One region of the Micrococcus sp. MS-ASIII-49 genome, then DNA from elsewhere that is predicted to be linked to it. Evidence: predicted binding sites of a transcription regulator. Region 1 holds the regulator's gene; the other holds the start of a gene.
The links. The regulator HrcA, encoded in region 1, represses chaperone genes, less so after heat shock. The targets are predictions, from matches to a motif close to TTNGCACTCGNNNNNNNCGAGTGCNAA.

Region 1 (8,317 bases):
TGGTCGTACCCGAGCAGGTGGAGCATGCCGTGGGTGAGCAGCAGGAGCAGCTCGTCGTCACGGGAGTGCCCGCCGCGCGCCGCCTGCTCGGCGGCGACCTCGGGGCAGAGCACGACGTCGCCGAGCACGCCCTCGGCCGGCGCCTCGGGCGAGCCGGGGGTCAGCTCGTCCATGGGCAGGCTCATCACGTCGGTGGGCCCGGGCAGGTCCATCCACTCCTCGTGCAGCTCGGCCATGCGTGCGGCGTCCACGACGGTCACGGCCGTCTCGGCGCGCTCGTGGACGTGCAGGCGCGCGTACACGTGCCGGGCCATGCGCAGCAGCGCGTCCTCGGGGACCTCGATCCCCGACTCGTTCAGGATCTCAACGGCCACGGCGGGCCCCTCCTCGCTTCTGGGACCGCTCCGCGGGGCCGCGGGCGGCGTCGTAGGCGTCCACGATGGCGCTCACCAGCGAGTGCCGGACCACGTCCGAGGAGTCGAAGCGGACCATCTCCAGTCCCTCGATCCCCTCGAGCACCTCGACGGCCTGGGCCAGGCCGGACTGGGTGCCGCGCGGCAGGTCCACCTGCGAGGTGTCGCCCGTGACGACCATGCGCGCACCGAAGCCGAGGCGGGTCAGGAACATCTTCATCTGCTCGCCGGTGGTGTTCTGGGCCTCGTCGAGGATCACGAACGCGTCGTTCAGGGTGCGGCCGCGCATGTACGCCAGCGGGGCGACCTCGATGGTCCCGGCCTCCATCAGCCGCGGGATCGACTCGGGCTCGATCATGTCGTGCAGCGCGTCGTACAGGGGGCGCAGGTACGGGTCGATCTTCTCGGAGAGCCCGCCGGGCAGGAAGCCGAGCCGTTCGCCGGCCTCGACGGCCGGGCGGGTGAGGATGATCCGGTTGACCTCCTTGGCCTGCAGCGCCTGCACCGCCTTGGCCATCGCCAGGTAGGTCTTGCCGGTGCCGGCCGGGCCGATGCCGAAGACGACGGTGGAGCGGTCGATCGCCTCCACGTAGTCCTGCTGGTGCAGGGTCTTCGCGCGGATGCGGCGGCCCCGGCCCGAGAGGATCGAGTCCAGGTGCAGCTGACCCGCGCCGCGCCCGGTGGCGGCGTCGCGGACGTGGTGGACGACCTGGCCCATCACCTCGGGGGTGACGGCCTGGTCGCGGCGGGCGATCGAGCGCAGGTCCTCGACGACGCGCCGCACCGTGGCCACCTCGGCCACCGGCCCGGCCAGGTCCAGCCGCTGGTCGCGGACCGTGACGTCCACGGTGGGGAACACGCCGCCGAGGATCCGCAGCAGGGCGTCCTGCGGACCGAGCGTGCGGACCATGAGGTCGGCGGACTCGAACGCGACCCCCTCGTGCGCGGTGGCGGGCGGGGTCGGGGTCGTGGGGGGCACGGTCACGATGGGGCGGATCACCTCGGGGTCGCGGGGGCGGGACATCCCGACCAGTCTAGGCGTCGGCGCGCCGTCCTGCCGGGGCTCACCAGCGGCCGAGCCGGTGCTGGAGCACGGCGAGGGCGGCGGGGCCGGCCGTGGAGGCGCGCAGCACGTGCGGGCCGAGCCGCACCGGCACGGCCCCCGCGGCCACGCAGGCCTCGAGCTCGGCCGGGCCGATCCCGCCCTCGGGGCCCACGACGACGGCGATCTCGGCGGCCGCGGAGAGTCGCTCCGCGGGCACCGCGGACACCCCGTGGTCCGCGTCCTCGTGCAGCACGAGGACGAGCCGGCCGCCGTCGTCGTCCCGGGCCAGCCCGGCGACCGCCGTCCCGGAGACGTGGTCTCGGACCGCGGGCACCCGGGTGCGACGCGCCTGCTTGGCGGCCGCGCGGGCCGTGTCCGCCCACTTCCGGCGGGCCTTGGCGGCCTTGGGGCCCTTCCAGCGGACGATCGAGCGCTCCGCCTCCCAGGGCACCACGGCGTCCACGCCGAGCTCGACGGCGGCCTGGACCGCCATGAGGTCCCGGTCGCCCTTGGCGAGGGCCTGGACGAGCACGAGCGCCGGGGCGGGCGCCGGCTCCTCCGCCACCGCGTCCAGCCGCACGGACACCGCGTCCGGGGCGGCCGCGAGCACGGTGCCGTGGCCGAGCGTGCCCGACCCGTCGGCCAGGAGCACGGCCTCCCCGGGGGCCAGGCGCATGGCCGCGGCGGCGTGCCGGGCCTCGGGGCCGCCGAAGACGACCTCCGCGCCGGCGCTCGCGCCGGCCAGGGTGCCCGGCTCGAGGTGGAACAGGGGGGCGGTCACAGGTTCCTCAGGTTCTCCCGCAGCCGGGCGAACATGCCCTTGGCCTGGGGTGCGCCGTGCACGACCTCCTCGCCGCGCACCTCGGCCAGGCGCTCCAGGAGCTGGCGCTGCTCGTCGTCCAGGTCGGTGGGCGTGGTGACCACCACGTCCACCTTGAGGTCGCCACGGCCCTGCCCGCGCAGGCGGCCGACGCCCAGGCCGTGGAGGACCTCGACGTGGCCGGACTGCACACCCGGGTCCAGGCTGACGGACTGCTTGCCGTCCAGGGTGTCCAGCGTGACGGTGGTCCCCAGGGCCGCGGCGGCCATGGGGACGGTCACGGTGGTGGCCAGGTGGTCGCCCTCGCGGCGGAAGGTCTCGTCCGGGCGGACCGCGATCTCCACGTAGAGGTCGCCGTTCGGGCCGCCGCCCGGGCCGGCCTCGCCGCGGCCGGCGAGGTGGATGCGGGTGCCGTCGTCCACGCCCGCGGGGATGCGCAGGGTCAGCGGCGTCCGGGTGCGGACCCGGCCCTGCCCGTCGCACTCGTGGCAGGGCGTCGGGATGACGGTGCCGAACCCCTGGCAGGCGGGGCAGGCCTCGGTGGCCATGACGGTGCCCAGCAGCGACCGCACGGGGCGCTGGATCATGCCGTGGCCGTGGCAGGTCTGGCAGGTCTCCGGCTGGGTGCCGGGCTCGCAGCACGAGCCCTCGCACCGCTCGCAGCGCACGGCCGTGTCCAGCTCGATCGTCTGCTCGCCGCCGAAGACGGCGTCGCGCAGGTCGATCCGCGCGGTCACCAGGGCGTCCTGGCCGCGGCGGGCGCGGCTGGCGGGGCCGCCGCGGCCGCCCTGGCCGGCGGCGTTCATGAAGGTCTCGAAGATGTCGGCGAAGCCCCCGAAGCCGCCCGCCCCGCCGAAGCCGCCCGGGAAGCCGGCCTGGCCGTTCTCATTGCCCGTCGTGTCGTAGGCCCGGCGCCGGCCCTCGTCCGAGAGCACCTCGTAGGCGTGGGAGATGCGCTTGAACTGCTCGGCCGCCTCCGGGTCGGGGTTGACGTCCGGGTGGTGGGTGCGCGCGAGCTTGCGGTAGGCGCGGCGGATCTCCTCGGTGCTGGCGTCACGGCTGACGCCGAGCGTCTCGTAGTGGTCGGTCACGGTGGGGATTCCTCTCGGGGAGAGCGGGACGTGGGGCGATGCGGGACGGGGCCCGCCGGGACGCGCGGAGGCGCGTCAGGTGGTCAGGATGCGGGAGAGATAGCGGGCGATCGCCCGGACGGCGGCCATCGTGCCCGGATAGTCCATCCGGGTCGGACCGATGACGCCGAGCTTCGCCACGGCGCCGGGGCCGTAGGCGGCCGCGACCACCGAGGTGTCCGCGAGCGATCCGGCGTTCTCGGACCCGATCCGCACGGACACCCCGTGGGCGTCCTGCTCCATCTCCGTGAGCAGGCGCAGCAGCACCACCTGCTCCTCGAGTGCCTCCAGGATCGGCCCGATGGACGCGCCGAAGTCCCCCGGGGAGCGGGCCAGGTTGGCGGTGCCGGCGAGGACGATGCGGTCCTGCCGGCCGGCCTCGAGCAGGTCCTGGACGGCCGCGGCCACGAGGGCCGCGGACGGCCGGTGCTCCGGGCGGACCCGGGTGACGACGTCGTCCACCACGGCGGCCGCCTGCACCGGACCGAGCCCCAGCAGGGCGTCCAGCAGGAGGCCGCGGAGCACGGACAGCTCCGCCTCGTCGACCGGCCGGTCCAGGACGGCGTGCCGCTGGTCCACCCGTCCCGTGGACAGGATGAGGACCACGAGCAGGCGCGTGGGTGTGAGGGAGACCAGTTCGAGGTGGCGGATCGTGGAGCCGTCCTCGTGGGGGAACTGCGCGACGGCGACCTGCTGGGTCAGCTGGGCCAGGAGGCGCACCGTGGACTCCATCATGTGCTCGGTGTCCGTCTCCGGGTCCAGCAGGGTCCGTACGGCCCGGCGCTCGGCCGGGGACAGCGGCTTCACCTCGGAGAGGCGGTCGACGAACACGCGGTAGCCCTTGTCCGTGGGGACGCGCCCGGCGGAGGTGTGCGGGGCCACGATGAGGCCCTCCTCCTCGAGCGCCGCCATGTCGTTGCGCACGGTCGCGGAGGACACGCCCAGGGCGTGCCGTTCCACGAGCGCCTTGGAGCCCACGGGCTCGCGCAGGGCCACGTAGTCCTCCACGATCGCCTGGAGCACCTGCAGGCGGCGGGGCTGCTCCGACATCTCGGTCCTCCTCTGGTCCGTCGGGATCCGGGGCGACCCCGGAGGTGCCCCTGACTGGCACTCCGGCGGGTCAAGTGCCAATGCTACCGTCCGACCCGGGGGACGACCCGACCGGCCCGCACGGCTTCGCTCACGGTGATCGCCCGGCCCCGTTGCTACCGTGCTCTCCCATGGACTGGAGCAGCTGGGGCCCCGCGGGCCACGACGACCTGACGCGCCGCCCCGCCCGGACCGTCCCCGATGTGCCCGCCGCCCCCGGCACGGTGGTCGAGGACGTGGCCTCCGGGTTCACCGGGGCCGTGATCGGCATCGAGCGCTCCGGCGGCGTGCACGTGGTGGTCCTGGAGGACCGCCGCGGCGTGCGCCGCGGCTTCCCCCTCGGCGGCGGCTTCTGGATCGACGGCGAGCCCGTGACCCTGGTCCCCCCGACCGCCGCGGCCCCGGCGGCGCCGGCCCGCACCGCCTCCGGCTCGCGACGGGTCGAGGGGGCGCGCGCCCGCACCGCCCGCGCCTCACGCATCTGGGTGGAGGGCGTGCACGACGCCGAGCTGGTGGAGAAGGTGTGGGGCGAGGACCTGCGCCTCGAGGGCATCGTCGTGGAGCCCCTGCACGGCGTGGACGACCTCGCCGGGGCGATCCGTGCGTTCGCCCCCGGTCCGCGGCGCCGGCTCGGGATCCTCGTGGACCATCTCGTCACCGGGTCCAAGGAGGAGCGCCTCGCGGCCGAGGCCATGCGCGTGCCGGGGGCCGCGGGCAACGTGCTCATCCTCGGTCACCCCTACGTGGACGTCTGGCAGGTCATCAAGCCCTCCGTCCTCGGCATCCCCGCGTGGCCCGTCGTGCCGAAGGGGCAGGACTGGAAGACGGGGATCCTGCGGGGACTGGGCTGGCCGCACGGGAGCAAGGAGGCCACGGGGCTGGGGTGGAAGCGGCTGCTCTCCCACGTCACCACGTACGCGGACCTCGAGCCGTCCCTGCTGGGCCGCGTGGAGGAGCTCATCGACTTCCTCACCGCCGCACCCGAGCACTGATCTCGGCGCGGCCCCCGCCCGCCCGCGCTATGCTGGCCCATGCCCTGCGCCCGGTCCCCGGCGCGCGGGTCCCGCGATCCAGGAGGAGCCCCTCGTGAACACCCGCGCGCAGCCCGACGCCGGCCGCACCGGCCACGGCCCGCCCGCCTGGCTCGTCTCGGCCGGCGGCCGCGGCGCCCCGCTCACGGCGAAGCAGGACCGTGACCGCGCGGCGCTGGCCCACCTCAGTCTGGCGTTCGGCGTGCTCGGCCCGCTGGTCGTGTGGCTGCTCTACCGCGACCGCGGCCCGTTCACCTCGCAGGAGTCGCGCGAGGCCCTGAACTTCTCCGGGCCGCCCACGCTCATCACGCTCCTGTTCTTCTTCCTGTCCCTGCTGCCGGTGGTCGGCCCGATCTTCGCGATCCTCGGCGCGCTCACGTGGGCCGCCATGGCGGTCTACGGCGTGATGGGCGCCTCGCACGTGTCCAAGGGCCGTCCGTTCCGGTACCCGTTCAACCTGCGCATCCTGCGCTGACCCGGGGCCGGCCGGTCAGAAGCCGGCCAGCGCCCGGACGATCGCGTCGTTGCGCAGCCGCCCCTCGAGCGTGGGGACGATGCGCCCGTCGACGGCGGCGCGCCCGTCCAGCAGGCCCGCGGCGATGAGTTCGGCGATCGCCCCGCGGGTCCGCGCGGCCTCCCCCGGCGTCTCCGAGACGAGCTCCGCGGTCGGGAGGCCGTCCACCGTGCGCACCGCGAGCATGATGCGCTCGAGGCGCCGCGCGTCGGCGTCGGGCCGCTCGCGGCCGACGGCGGGGGTGACCCCCGTGGCCAGCCGCTGCGCGTAGGCGGCGGGGTGCTTGGCGTTCCAGAACCGGACCCCGGCGAGGTGCGAGTGCGCGCCCGGGCCGATCCCCCACCAGTCCTGGTCCTCCCAGTACGCCATGTTGTGCCGCGCACGGTGGACGCCGGACCCCTGCGGGTCGCGCGCCCAGTTGGACACCTCGTACCAGCGGTAGCCGGCGGCGCCGAGCAGCTCCTCGGCGAGCAGGTACTTGTCCGCCTGGTCGTCGGGGTCCACGTCCGCCACCTCGCCGCGGGCCACCTGGGCCCCGAGCTTGGTGCCCTCCTCCACGATCAGCGAGTACGCGCTCACGTGGTCCGGGGCCAGGACGACGGCGGCCTCGAGCGTGGCCCGCCAGTCGGCGAGGGACTCCCCCGCGGTCCCGTAGATCAGGTCCAGGGACACCTCCAGGCCGGCCTCGCGGGCCGCGGCGACGGCGGCGGGGACGGACTCGGGCCGATGGGTGCGCTCGAGCGTGGCGAGCACGTGCGGCACCGCGGACTGCATGCCCAGGGAGAGGCGGGTGAAGCCGCCGGCCGCGAGCTGGCGTGCGTACTCCGGGGTGATCGTGTCCGGGTTGGCCTCGGTGGTCACCTCCGCGCCGGGCGCGATCCCGAACCGGTCCACCGCCGCCTGGAGGATGCGCACGAGGTCCGCGGCCGGCAGGAGCGTGGGCGTGCCGCCGCCGAAGAACACCGTGTGCAGCGGGCGGGCGGGCACGTCCGAGGACGCGAGCACGTCGGCGGCGAAGTCCAGCTCCGTGACGGCCGACTCCCAGTAGTCGCCGCGACCCGCGCCGGGGCCGAGGTCGACGGCCGTGTACGTGTTGAAGTCGCAGTAGCCGCAGCGCACCGTGCAGAACGGCACGTGGACGTACAGGCTGAAGGTGCGCGCCGCGCCGTCGCGGGCGGCCGCGCGCACCCGCTGCCCGACGTCGGCCGGCAGCCGGCCGTCGTCGGGGACGGGCTCGCCGAGGGGCAGGGCGGGCACTTACTTCTTCGCGGCCTGGTCGGCGCCGGCGCCGTCCGAGGACAGGGCGGCGATGAAGGCCTCCTGCGGGACCTCCACCCGGCCGACCATCTTCATGCGCTTCTTGCCCTCCTTCTGCTTCTCGAGCAGCTTGCGCTTGCGGGAGATGTCGCCGCCGTAGCACTTGGAGAGCACGTCCTTGCGGATCGCGCGGATGTTCTCGCGGGCGATGATGCGCGAGCCGATGGCGGCCTGGATCGGCACCTCGTACTGCTGGCGCGGGATCAGCTCCTTGAGCTTGCCCGTCATCATCACGCCGTACGCGTAGGCGTTGTCCCTGTGGGTGATCGAGGAGAACGCGTCCACCTGTTCGCCCTGGAGCAGGATGTCCACCTTGACGAGGTCGGCGACCTGGTCGCCGTCGGCCTTCCAGTCCAGCGAGGCGTACCCCTTGGTGCGGGACTTGAGCTGATCGAAGAAGTCGAACACGATCTCGGCCAGCGGGATCCAGTAGCGGATCTCCACGCGTTCCTCGGAGAGGTAGTCCATGCCCTTGAGGTTGCCGCGCTTGGCCTGGCACAGCTCCATGACGGCGCCGATGAACTCCGCCGGCACGATGATCGTGGCCGAGGCCATGGGCTCGCGCACCTCGAGGATCTTGCCCTCGGGGAACTCGGAGGGGTTGGTCACGGTGACGACCTCACGGTCCTCCCGGGTGACCTCGTAGACCACGTTGGGCGCGGTGGAGATGAGGTCGAGGTCGAACTCGCGCTCGAGGCGCTCGCGCACGATCTCCAGATGCAGCAGACCGAGGAAGCCGACGCGGAAGCCGAAGCCCAGCGCGACCGAGGTCTCCGGCTCGTAGACGAGCGCGGCGTCGTTGAGCTTGAGCTTGTCCAGGGCGTCACGCAGCACGGGATAGTCCGAGCCGTCGATGGGGTACAGGCCCGAGAACACCATGGGCTTGGGGTCCTCATACCCACCGAGGGACTGCTCCGCCGGGTGGGCGTGGTTGGTGACCGTGTCGCCCACCTTGGAC
Region 2 (9,823 bases), on a different contig from region 1:
AGCTGCCCGGCGGGGTGCGCTCCACCGTGAACGCGAAGTCGTCCCCGTACTCCACCAGGCCCCGCACCGTCGCCTTCTCGACGGCGGCCCGCTGGTACCGGTCACGGATCGCGAAGGGGTCGTTGGCCAGTTCGCGCTGGAGCGCGACCGCCATGAGGACGAGCACCACGGTGAACGGCAGCGCCGTGATGGTGATGAGGTTCTGCAGGCCGGTGAGCGCGGTGTCGCCGCCGGTCAGCAGCATCACGACGGCGATGCCCGCCATGCACAGCGCCCAGAACACCGTGATCGTGCGGCGCGGGGCCGGGGCGCCGCGCTGCGAGAGCTGCGAGTTCACGATCGAGGCGGAGTCCGCCGTCGTGATGAAGAAGACCGCCAGCATGACGATCACGACCGGGGCCACCAGCCCGCCGCCGGGCAGCTGGTCCAGGACCACCCAGAAGATCTCCGCCGGCGCGGGCAGCGACGCGGCCGTGCCGTCCGGCGCCACGGAGCCCTGGGTCCGCTGCAGCCAGATGGTGGTGCCGCCGATGATCGTGAACGCGCCGACGATCACCGCGGCCGGGATGAACAGGGCCCCGAGGACGTACTGGCGGATGGTCCGACCCTTCGAGATCTTCGCCATGAACACGCCCACGAACGGGGCCCAGCTGACCCACCACGCCCAGTAGAAGATCGTCCAGCTGGAGAGGAACTCCTGCATGTCCTCCCCCTGGGCCATCGAGGCGCCGAGGGCGTCCGGGGCGGAGGAGACGTAGTCCATCAGGACGCCGGGCACGATGTTCAGCAGGAACGCCGTCGGGCCGACGACGAAGAAGAACAGCGCCAGGCCGAGGGCGAGCAGCATGTTGATGTTGGACAGCCACCGGATGCCGCGGGCCACACCGGACACCGCCGAGAAGATGGTGCCGATCGTGAGCACCACGATGATCCCCAGCGCCACCGTGTTCCCCGGCGCCGACCAGCCCGAGACGATCTCCACGCCCCGGCCGATCTGCAGGGCGCCGATGCCCAGCGAGGCCGCCGTGCCGAACAGTGTGGCGATGATCGCCAGCCCGTCGATCAGGCGCGTCCCGACGGAGTCGCTGCGCGGGGAGTCGCCGAACAGCGGCGCGATGATCGAGCTCATCAGCGGCACCCGGCCCCGGCGGTAGGACACGTAGCCGACCGACAGGCCGACGACCGCGTAGATCGCCCACGCGTTCACGCCCCAGTGCAGCGCGGCCTGGGCCAGCGCGCCCGTCACCGCCTCCTCGCTCCCCGCCTCGTACGCCCCCGGGCGTGGGGCCAGGTAGTAGGTCAGCGGCTCGTACGGGCCGAAGAAGATGATGCCGATGCCGATGCCGGCCGCGAAGAGCATGGCCGACCAGCTCGCCGTGGAGTACTCCGGCTTCTCCCCGTCCAGGCCCAGCGGGATCTCGCCGTACCGGGAGAACGCCAGGACCAGCAGGAACACCACCAGCCCGATGGCCAGCAGGGCGAACAGCCAGCCGGCGTGGACCATCACCCAGTCGAGGGCCGCGCTCGAGACGGCCAGCACGGCGTCCGGCTGCAGCACGCCCCACACCACGAAGCCGACCACCAGCAGGCCGACGACGGCGAGGATCACCCGGTCCACGCCGTAGCGCACCCGGCGGTCCTCCACGGACACGCCCGGCACGAGGGCCGGGTGGATGCCGTGCGGATAGGAGAACTCGCGGACGAAGCGGCGCAGCCGTGGCCGGGCCGGGGCCCGGGTCGTGTGGGACCCGGTGGGACGGGGCGGCGTGGGTGTGTCCATGGGCACACCATAGGGGGCGCCCCGGACGGCGGTCGTCTCCCGCCCGCACGACGACGGCCCCTCACCCGGGCGGGTGAGGGGCCGTCGTCGTCGACCGGCCGCGTCAGGGCCGACTCAGGGGTCAGTGCTGGTGGTCGGCCTCGTCCTCCTCGGCGGGCTTGTCCGCCACGAGGGTCTCGGTGGTCAGCACGAGGGCCGCGATGGAGGCGGCGTTGGCCAGCGCGGAGCGGGTCACCTTGACCGGGTCGATCACGCCGTCGGCGATCAGGTCGCCGTAGACGCCGGTCTTCGCGTTGAAGCCGTGGTTCGGCTCCAGCTCGGCGACCTTGGAGACCACCACGTAGCCGTCCTCGCCCGCGTTCTGGGCGATCCAGCGCAGCGGCTGCTTCAGGGCCTTGCGGACGATGTCCACGCCCACGGCGGCGTCGCCGGTCAGGGCCTGGACGTCGGCGTCGGTGTCGAGCGCGGTCAGCGCATTGATGAGCGCGGTGCCGCCGCCGGCCACGATGCCCTCCTCGAGGGCGGCGCGGGTCGAGGACACGGCGTCCTCGATGCGGTGCTTGCGCTCCTTGAGCTCCACCTCGGTGGCGGCGCCCACGCGGATCACGCCGATGCCGCCGGAGAGCTTGGCGAGGCGCTCCTGGAGCTTCTCGCGGTCCCAGTCGGAGTCGGTCGCGGCGGCCTCGGCCTTGATCTGGGCGACCCGGGCCTCGACGTCCTCGGCCGCACCGCCGCCGTCGACGATGGTGGTCTCGTCCTTGGTGACGGTGATGCGGCGGGCGGAGCCGAGCACGTCCAGGTCGGCCTGCTCGAGCTTCATGCCGAGGTCCGGGGAGACGACCTGGGCGCCGGTGAGGATCGCGATGTCCTGCATCATGGCCTTGCGGCGGTCGCCGAAGCCCGGGGCCTTGACGGCCACGACGTTCAGGGTGCCGCGGATCTTGTTCACCACGAGGGTGGACAGGGCCTCGCCCTCGATGTCCTCGGCGATCACGAACAGCGGCTTGTTGGCCTGCAGGACCTTCTCGAGCAGGGGCAGCAGCTCCTGCACGTTGGAGATCTTGCCCGAGTTGATCAGGACGTAGGCGTCCTCGAGCACGGCCTCCTGACGCTCGGCGTCGGTGACCATGTACGGGGACAGGAAGCCCTTGTCGAACTGCATGCCCTCGGTGACGTCCAGCTCGGTGGAGGTCGTGGAGGACTCCTCGATGGTGATGACGCCGTCGGTGCCGACCGTGTCGAACGCGCGGGCCAGCAGCTCGCCGACCTCGTCGTTCTGGGCCGAGATGGCGGCCACGTGGGCCACCTCCTGGCCCTCGACCGGGCGGGCGTTCTCCTGCAGGCGCTGCTCGACGGCGGCCACGGCCACCTCGATGCCCTTCTTGACCTCGCCCGGCGCGGCGCCGGCGGCGACCTGGCGCATGCCCTCGTTCACGAGCGCCTGGGCCAGCACGGTGGCGGTGGTGGTGCCGTCGCCCGCGATGTCGTTGGTCTTGGTGGCGACCTCCTTGGCGAGCTGGGCGCCCATGTTCTCGTACGGGTCCTCCAGCTCCACCTCACGGGCGATCGTGACGCCGTCGTTGGTGATGGTGGGGGCGCCCCACGCCTTGTCGAGCACCACGTTGCGGCCCTTGGGGCCGAGGGTGACCTTGACGGTGTCGGCGAGCTTGTCGATGCCGGCCTGGAGGGCGCGGCGTGCGTCGTCGTTGAAAGCCAGCTGCTTGGCCATGACGGACGCTCCTTTCGTTCAGGGAGTCAGGGGGTGCGGGGACGCGAGGGGCCCGGGGCGCGCGCACCGGTGCGGTGCGCGCCGCTCACCGGGCCCGTCGCGGCGGGGTCACTTGGCGACGACGGCCAGCACGTCGCGGGCGGAGAGCACCAGGTACTCCTCGCCGCCGACCTTGACCTCGGTGCCGCCGTACTTGGAGTACAGCACCACGTCACCCTCGGCGACGTCGACCGGCACGCGGTTGCCGTTCTCGGCGACCCGGCCCGGGCCCACGGCCACGACCTGGCCCTCCTGCGGCTTCTCCTTGGCGGTGTCCGGGATCACGAGGCCCGACGCGGTGGTCTGCTCGGCCTCCAGGGGGCGGACAACGATGCGATCCTCAAGGGGCTTGATGGAGACAGACATGCTGCACACTCCTTCTTCGTCGACGTGCGGCTCCGGCGGGCTCGCCGGACCGCTGATGCTGTGGTCTGCGGGTGCGCCACGGGCGTCAGACCCTCCGTCGTCGCGGTGCCGGACGGTCCACCTCGGGCATTGGCACCCGGTACCCCCGAGTGCCAGTGCCCACTCTACTCCGGGTTCTGGCACTCCTTCAACATGAGTGCCAGCCGTGTCCCCGCCGTCCGCCGTGGGCGGAGGGCGCGGGGCGCGGTGCGGTGGGATGCCGTGGGGCGGCGGGCGGGGCGGGTTCCGAGCCCAAGAGCACGCGGAGTGGTCACGACTGCGGCCCGCAACCTGTCCCTCCCCCACTCCCCACCCTCCCCCCTCGCCACCCTCCGTGGGCAGAAACCGCACCCCCGCCCATCGCGTGGGCAGCATCCGCAGGTTTTCGATCTCCGTGGGCAGAAGCGCCCTCTCTTCTGCCCACGGATGTTGCGTGGGCGGAACTCCTCGCAGCTCTGCCCACCGAGCCATGACGACGTCGTCCCGGCGGGACCACCGGCCGCCGCCGAGTCCTGCACAGCCGGCCCACCCTGCGCTGGTGTGCACAGACACGCGGCCCGCCCGGCCGCCGTCGGGCCGACCGCGTCAGGGTCGACCCATGCCCTTCGCCCCCGACCTCCCCCTCGTCCCCGTCTTCACCACCCGCGACGTGCTCGAACGCGGTCTGCCGCCCAGCCGGGTGCGGCGGTCCGACGTCCTCCGCCTCGCCCGCGGCATCCACCGCCGACGTGACATGCCGCTGCGCACCTGGGAGTCGGCTGGGCTCCCGCCGCCGCACCACGGGGTCGGCCTCGACCTGCTGACCGCCCTCCTGCGGTCCCGTCCCGACGCCGTCCTCTCCCACGAGACGGCGGCGCACCTCCACGGCCTCCCGCTTCCCCCGGGCGGGGCCACGCGACGCGCCGCCGTCGAGATCACGTTGCACCGCGGCACCGCACGGGCGCGGATCCCCGGCGTCATGGAGCACCGCAGACCCCTGCCCGCCGGCCACGTCACCTCCGTGCTCGGGCTACGGGTGACGACGCCGGAACGGACCTGGCTCGATCTGTGCTCGATCGGCCACCCCTGGGACGAGGCATCCCTCGTGTCGGCGGGTGACCACCTGGTCCGTCACCCCTGGTCCCCGCGCGGCCGGCGGCCTCCCATCACCACGGTCACCGCGCTGCACGAGGCGATGCGGCCGCTCGGGCGGTTCGTCGGAAGACCGCGGGCGACGGCGGCGCTCGAGCGCGTACGGGTGGGTGCCGACTCGCCGCAGGAGACCCGGCTGAGGCTGGCGCTCGTCGAGGCGGGGCTGGGCGAGCCGACGCTGCAGCACGTGTTCGACCCCGGGCGGCGGGACGCCCCCGAGGCCGATCTGTGGTTCGAGGACTGCCGGCTCGTCCTCCAGTACGACGGCGAGGTGCACCGGAGTGCCGAGCAACACGCCCGGGACGCCCGGCGAGACCAGTACTACGCGGAGCGTGGGCAGATGACCCTGCACGTCACGAGCCGGGACGTCGGCGAGGGATACGCGCGGGTGATCGAGGCCGTCCTCAGACGACGGGCACAGGTCTCGAACGGCTGGGATGCCTGACGTCGTCGTCGCGTATGGCCCTGCCGTCCATGCGCAGGGGTTCCGTGGGCAGAAGCGAGGGTGCTTCTGCCCACGGAACCTGGAAACACGCGGGTTCTGCCCCCGGAAGGCGAGACCCGGCGGGTTCTGCCCACGGAACGCTCGCGTCGGCCGGGCACCCGACCCCCGCCCGGACCGACCCGGGCCGGCCTCACCGTCGCCCCGCTCAGTAGTACACGGCCAGCGGCCCGTGCGGTCCGTCCACCACGCTGCAGGGGGTCTTGAAGATTCGCTCCAGCACCTCAGGGCGCAGGATCTCGGCCGGGGTGCCGGTCTCCACCACCTGGCCGTCGCCCATGGCCACGATCCGGTCGGCGTAGTGGGCGGCGAAGTTGATGTCGTGCAGCACGATCACCACGGTCCGGCCCAGCTCGTCGGCGGCCCGGCGCAACTGCTGCATCATCTGCACCGAGTGCTGCATGTCCAGGTTGTTCAGCGGCTCGTCCAGCAGCACGTACTCGGTGTTCTGCGCCAGCACCATCGCCACGTACGCGCGCTGCCGCTGGCCGCCCGAGAGCTGGTCGAGGTACCGGTTCTCGAACGGGCCGAGGTTGAGGAAGTCGATCGCGTCGGACACGTGCCGCTCGTCCTCCAGGGTCAGCCGGCCGCGCGTGTACGGGTAGCGCCCGAACCCCACGAGCTGTCGCACGGTCAGCCGCGTCACGAAGTGGTTCTCCTGCCGCAGGATGGACAGGGTCTGCGCGATCTTCCGGGACGGCGTCGTGGTGATGTCGTGCCTGCCCACGGCGATCGTCCCGGCGTCGGCGTCCTGCAGCCGGCCGATCATCGTCAGCAGCGTGGACTTGCCCGCCCCGTTGGGCCCCACGAGCGCGGTCACTCCCCCGGCCTGGATGTCCAGGTCCACGGGTCCGATGCACACCTCATCGCTGTGGCGCTTCACCACGCCGCGCAGCTCGATCACAGACGTCCCTTTCTCATCACGACGACCAGGAAGGTGATGCCGCCGATCAGCTCGATGACCACCGTGACCGCACCCCCCGCGTAGAACACGTGCCGCAGCACGAAGTAGGCGCTCGTGAGCACCGCGTACCCGGCCAGCGCCGCCACCGGGAGGATGAACCGGTGGTCGTGGGTGTCGACGAGGCTGTACGCCAGCGTCGCCACGAGGAACCCGAGGAACGTCATCGGGCCCACGAGCGCGGTGGTCATGGCCATCAGCACGGAGACCAGCAGCAGCGTCACCATGAGCTCGCGCCGGTGGTGCAGGCCCAGGTTGGTCGCGGCGTCGGCGCCGAGCGCCACCGTGTTCAGGCGGCGGGAGCGCAGCCACAGCAGCGCGCACACGACGACGGCGATGGGCGCGGCGATCGCCACGTACTCGGTCCGGGCGTTGGAGATGTTGCCGAAGAGCCGCGCGCTCAGCAGGTCGAACGAGTTCGGGTCCAGCAGTCGCTGCATGAACGTGCTCAGCGCGGCCAGCCCGCCGCCCAGCACCACGCCCACGAGCAGCATCAGATGGACGCTGCCGTAGGGCCGGGAGAGCAGCCACGAGTACAGGGCCGTCGCCAGCGCCACCATGAGCGCGGCCTGGGCGAGGAACGGTCCCACCCCGGTCAGCACCGCGACGCCCGCGGCCCCCAGCACGTACACGGCGGCGGTCGACACGGCGGTGTAGAGCGCCTCGAACCCCATGATCGAGGGCGTGATGATGCGGTTGCCCGTCACCGTGTGGAAGCTGACGGTCGCGAAGGAGTGGCACAGCGCCACGATGCCGATCACGCCCAGGGACTCCACGCGCATCCGCGCGATCATCCAGAACGCGCGCGAGCCGGGCTCGGCCTCGTTGCCCCACAGCAGGACCCCGGCGGTGGAGAGCACGGCGACGGCGGCCAGCACCGCGACGACGACCGCATACCTCCGGCGGTCGGCGGCGGTGACGAACGCGCCGGACCGGCGCGGGGCGTCGGCGTCGACGGGCCCGGCGGCGGTGGCGCCGCCGAGCGGGGCGGGGAGGCGACCCGGGGCGGTCGCGAGCGGCTCAACCATGCTTGGCCTGCCTCAGCAGCAGGGCGAGGAACACGATCGCGCCCACGAGGCCCAGGATCAGCGAGATGGGCACCTCGAACGGGGCGATCACGGTGCGCCCGATCAGGTCGCAGACAATCACGATCCACACGCCGACCATGACCACCCAGGGCAGATTCGTGCGCAGGTTGTCGCCACGGACCATGGACACGAGGTTGGGGACCACGAGCCCCAGGAACGGGAGGGCCCCGATCACCACGGTGACCACGCCGGTGGCCACGGCCACCATGGCCACGCCGGTGAGGATCACGGCGTCGTAGTTGAGGCCGACGTTCGTGGCGACGTCCTTGCCGAGGCCGGCCACGGTGAAGCGGTCCGCGATGACGAAGACCGCCACGCACACGATCAGCACGAGGAAGAGCAGCTCATACCGGCCGCGGACCACGGAGGTGAACGAGCCGGCGAACCACGCGCCCACCTGCTGCAGCATGTCCGTCTGGAGGGCGAGGAACGTCGAGGCGGCGCCCACGACGGCGCCGAGCATGATGCCCACGATCGGCACGATGAGGGAGGACTGCAGGCGCACCCGCCGCAGGAAGAGGAAGAACACGAGGGTGCCGACGAAGGCGAAGAGGATGGCCCCGGCCATCCGGGTCACCAGGCCCGCCCCCGGCACGAGCACCATGGTCACCAACAAGCCGAGACCGGCCCACTCGGTGGTGCCCGTGGTGCTGGGCTCCACGAAGCGGTTCTGCGTCATGAGCTGCATGATCAGCCCGCACATCGCCATCGAGGCGCCGGCCAGCACGAGGGCGACCGTGCGCGGCACGCGCGTGATGGCGAACATCTCGCGTCCGCCCTCCGCGCCGACGTCGTACACGCCCACGAACAGCGAGACCACGACGAGGACCGCGGTCACCACGATGCCGGCCAGCAGCGGCCAAGTGCGCTGCCAGCGGGTGCGCTCGGGCCGCAGGACGGCGGGCGGGACCCAGCACACGCGGTCGCCCCGCCCCGGCTCCTCGAGCCGGGGCGGGGCGTCGGCGACGTGGTGACGCACGTCGAGAATCACTGCGCGCCTTCGAAGGCCTTCGCGAGGTCTTCCATGACGGTGGTGTGGTTCTGGATGTCCTCGGCGACGTAGAAGTCGGTGGGCAGGTACACGATGTTGCCCTCCTTCACCGCGGTCACGTCCTGGAGGGCCTCGGAGCGCTCGATCAGCTCGGCAGCGGTGGCGTTCTCCTCGCCGACGGCGGCGTCACGGTCCATGACGATCAGCCAGTCCGGGTTCGACTTCGCGATGGCCTCGACGGAGATGTCGTCGCCCTGGTGGTTGTCGGTGCCCGACTGCTCGAGGGCCGGGGTCAGGTCCAGCATGTCGAAGAACGGGCCGATGGCGCGGCCGGCGCTGGGCGCGACGTACGAGAGCTCACCGCCCGAGGCGATGAGGCCCATGACGGTCTGCTCGGGGTCGTAGGCATCCTTGGCGCGCTGGGTGGCGGCGTCGAAGTCGGCGATGAGCTTCTCGGCATCGGCCTCGTGGCCGGTGGCCTCGCCCAGCAGGGTGGTCAGTTTCTTCAGGCCTTCGTCCATGGGGGTCTGCGTGACGTCGAAGTTCGTGTCCACGACGGCGGCGTCGCCGGTCAGCTCGTCGATCTCCGCCTTGCGCTCGTTGAACCGCTGGCCGTTGAACACGACGTCCGGCTCAGCCGTGACGAACAGCTCCATGTCCGGCTCCCGGTGGTTGCCGATGTCGGCGACCGAGTCGTCCTGGAGGTAGGAGGGCCCGCCCTCGCCCTTGTACATGATCTGCTTCGGCGCGGCCGACAGCTCGACGCCCCAGTCGTCCAGGGTGCGGAAGGTGCGGTTGTCCGTGGCGATGACGGAGTCGACCTCCTCCGGCAGGGTGACCTCGGCGCCGGACATGTCGGTGACGGTGACCCCGGCCACGACGCCGCCTGAGGCGGCCGAGGAGCCGCCGGCGGCGCTCGCGGAGGACGAGGACTCGCCGGCGGCGCTCGCGGAGGACGAGCCCGTGGCCGCGCCGCCGGCGGAGCAGCCGACGAGGGCGAGGGCCGCCACCGAGGTCAGGGCGAGCCTGGCGAGGCGGGGGGCGCGGGCAGAACGCGGCATGGTTCTCCTTCTGGGGGGCGGGGCTGTCCCGGGATGAGCAGTCGGGGTGGTGGGCGCGCTCCCGTGGAGGTGAGCCTTGCCTCAGTCGAATACCGTACACGAGGGTGCCGTAATCCCCCAACGGGAGTTCGACGGG

Region 2: a site for HrcA is predicted at 4,091-4,117, ahead of groES (co-chaperone GroES). Genes of this name have one in related genera too.

Annotation. Positions count from the first base shown of each region.
Region 1 is NZ_JXSP01000149.1:15,479-23,795, forward strand. It holds gene ybeY (rRNA maturation RNase YbeY) at 1-374, opposite strand, end outside; gene SJ20_RS09870 (PhoH family protein) at 364-1,437, opposite strand; gene SJ20_RS09875 (16S rRNA (uracil(1498)-N(3))-methyltransferase) at 1,478-2,239, opposite strand; gene dnaJ (molecular chaperone DnaJ) at 2,236-3,369, opposite strand; gene hrcA (heat-inducible transcriptional repressor HrcA) at 3,445-4,458, opposite strand; gene SJ20_RS09890 (DUF3097 family protein) at 4,629-5,489, shown strand; gene SJ20_RS09895 (DUF4870 domain-containing protein) at 5,584-6,003, shown strand; gene hemW (radical SAM family heme chaperone HemW) at 6,019-7,299, opposite strand; gene lepA (translation elongation factor 4) at 7,300-8,317, opposite strand, start outside.
Region 2 is NZ_JXSP01000097.1:10,629-20,451, reverse strand. It holds gene SJ20_RS07145 (BCCT family transporter) at 1-1,780, opposite strand, end outside; gene groL (chaperonin GroEL) at 1,902-3,509, opposite strand; gene groES (co-chaperone GroES) at 3,618-3,914, opposite strand; gene SJ20_RS07130 (hypothetical protein) at 4,552-5,529, shown strand; gene SJ20_RS07125 (ABC transporter ATP-binding protein) at 5,735-6,490, opposite strand; gene SJ20_RS07120 (iron chelate uptake ABC transporter family permease subunit) at 6,487-7,575, opposite strand; gene SJ20_RS07115 (ABC transporter permease) at 7,568-8,626, opposite strand; gene SJ20_RS07110 (siderophore ABC transporter substrate-binding protein) at 8,623-9,687, opposite strand.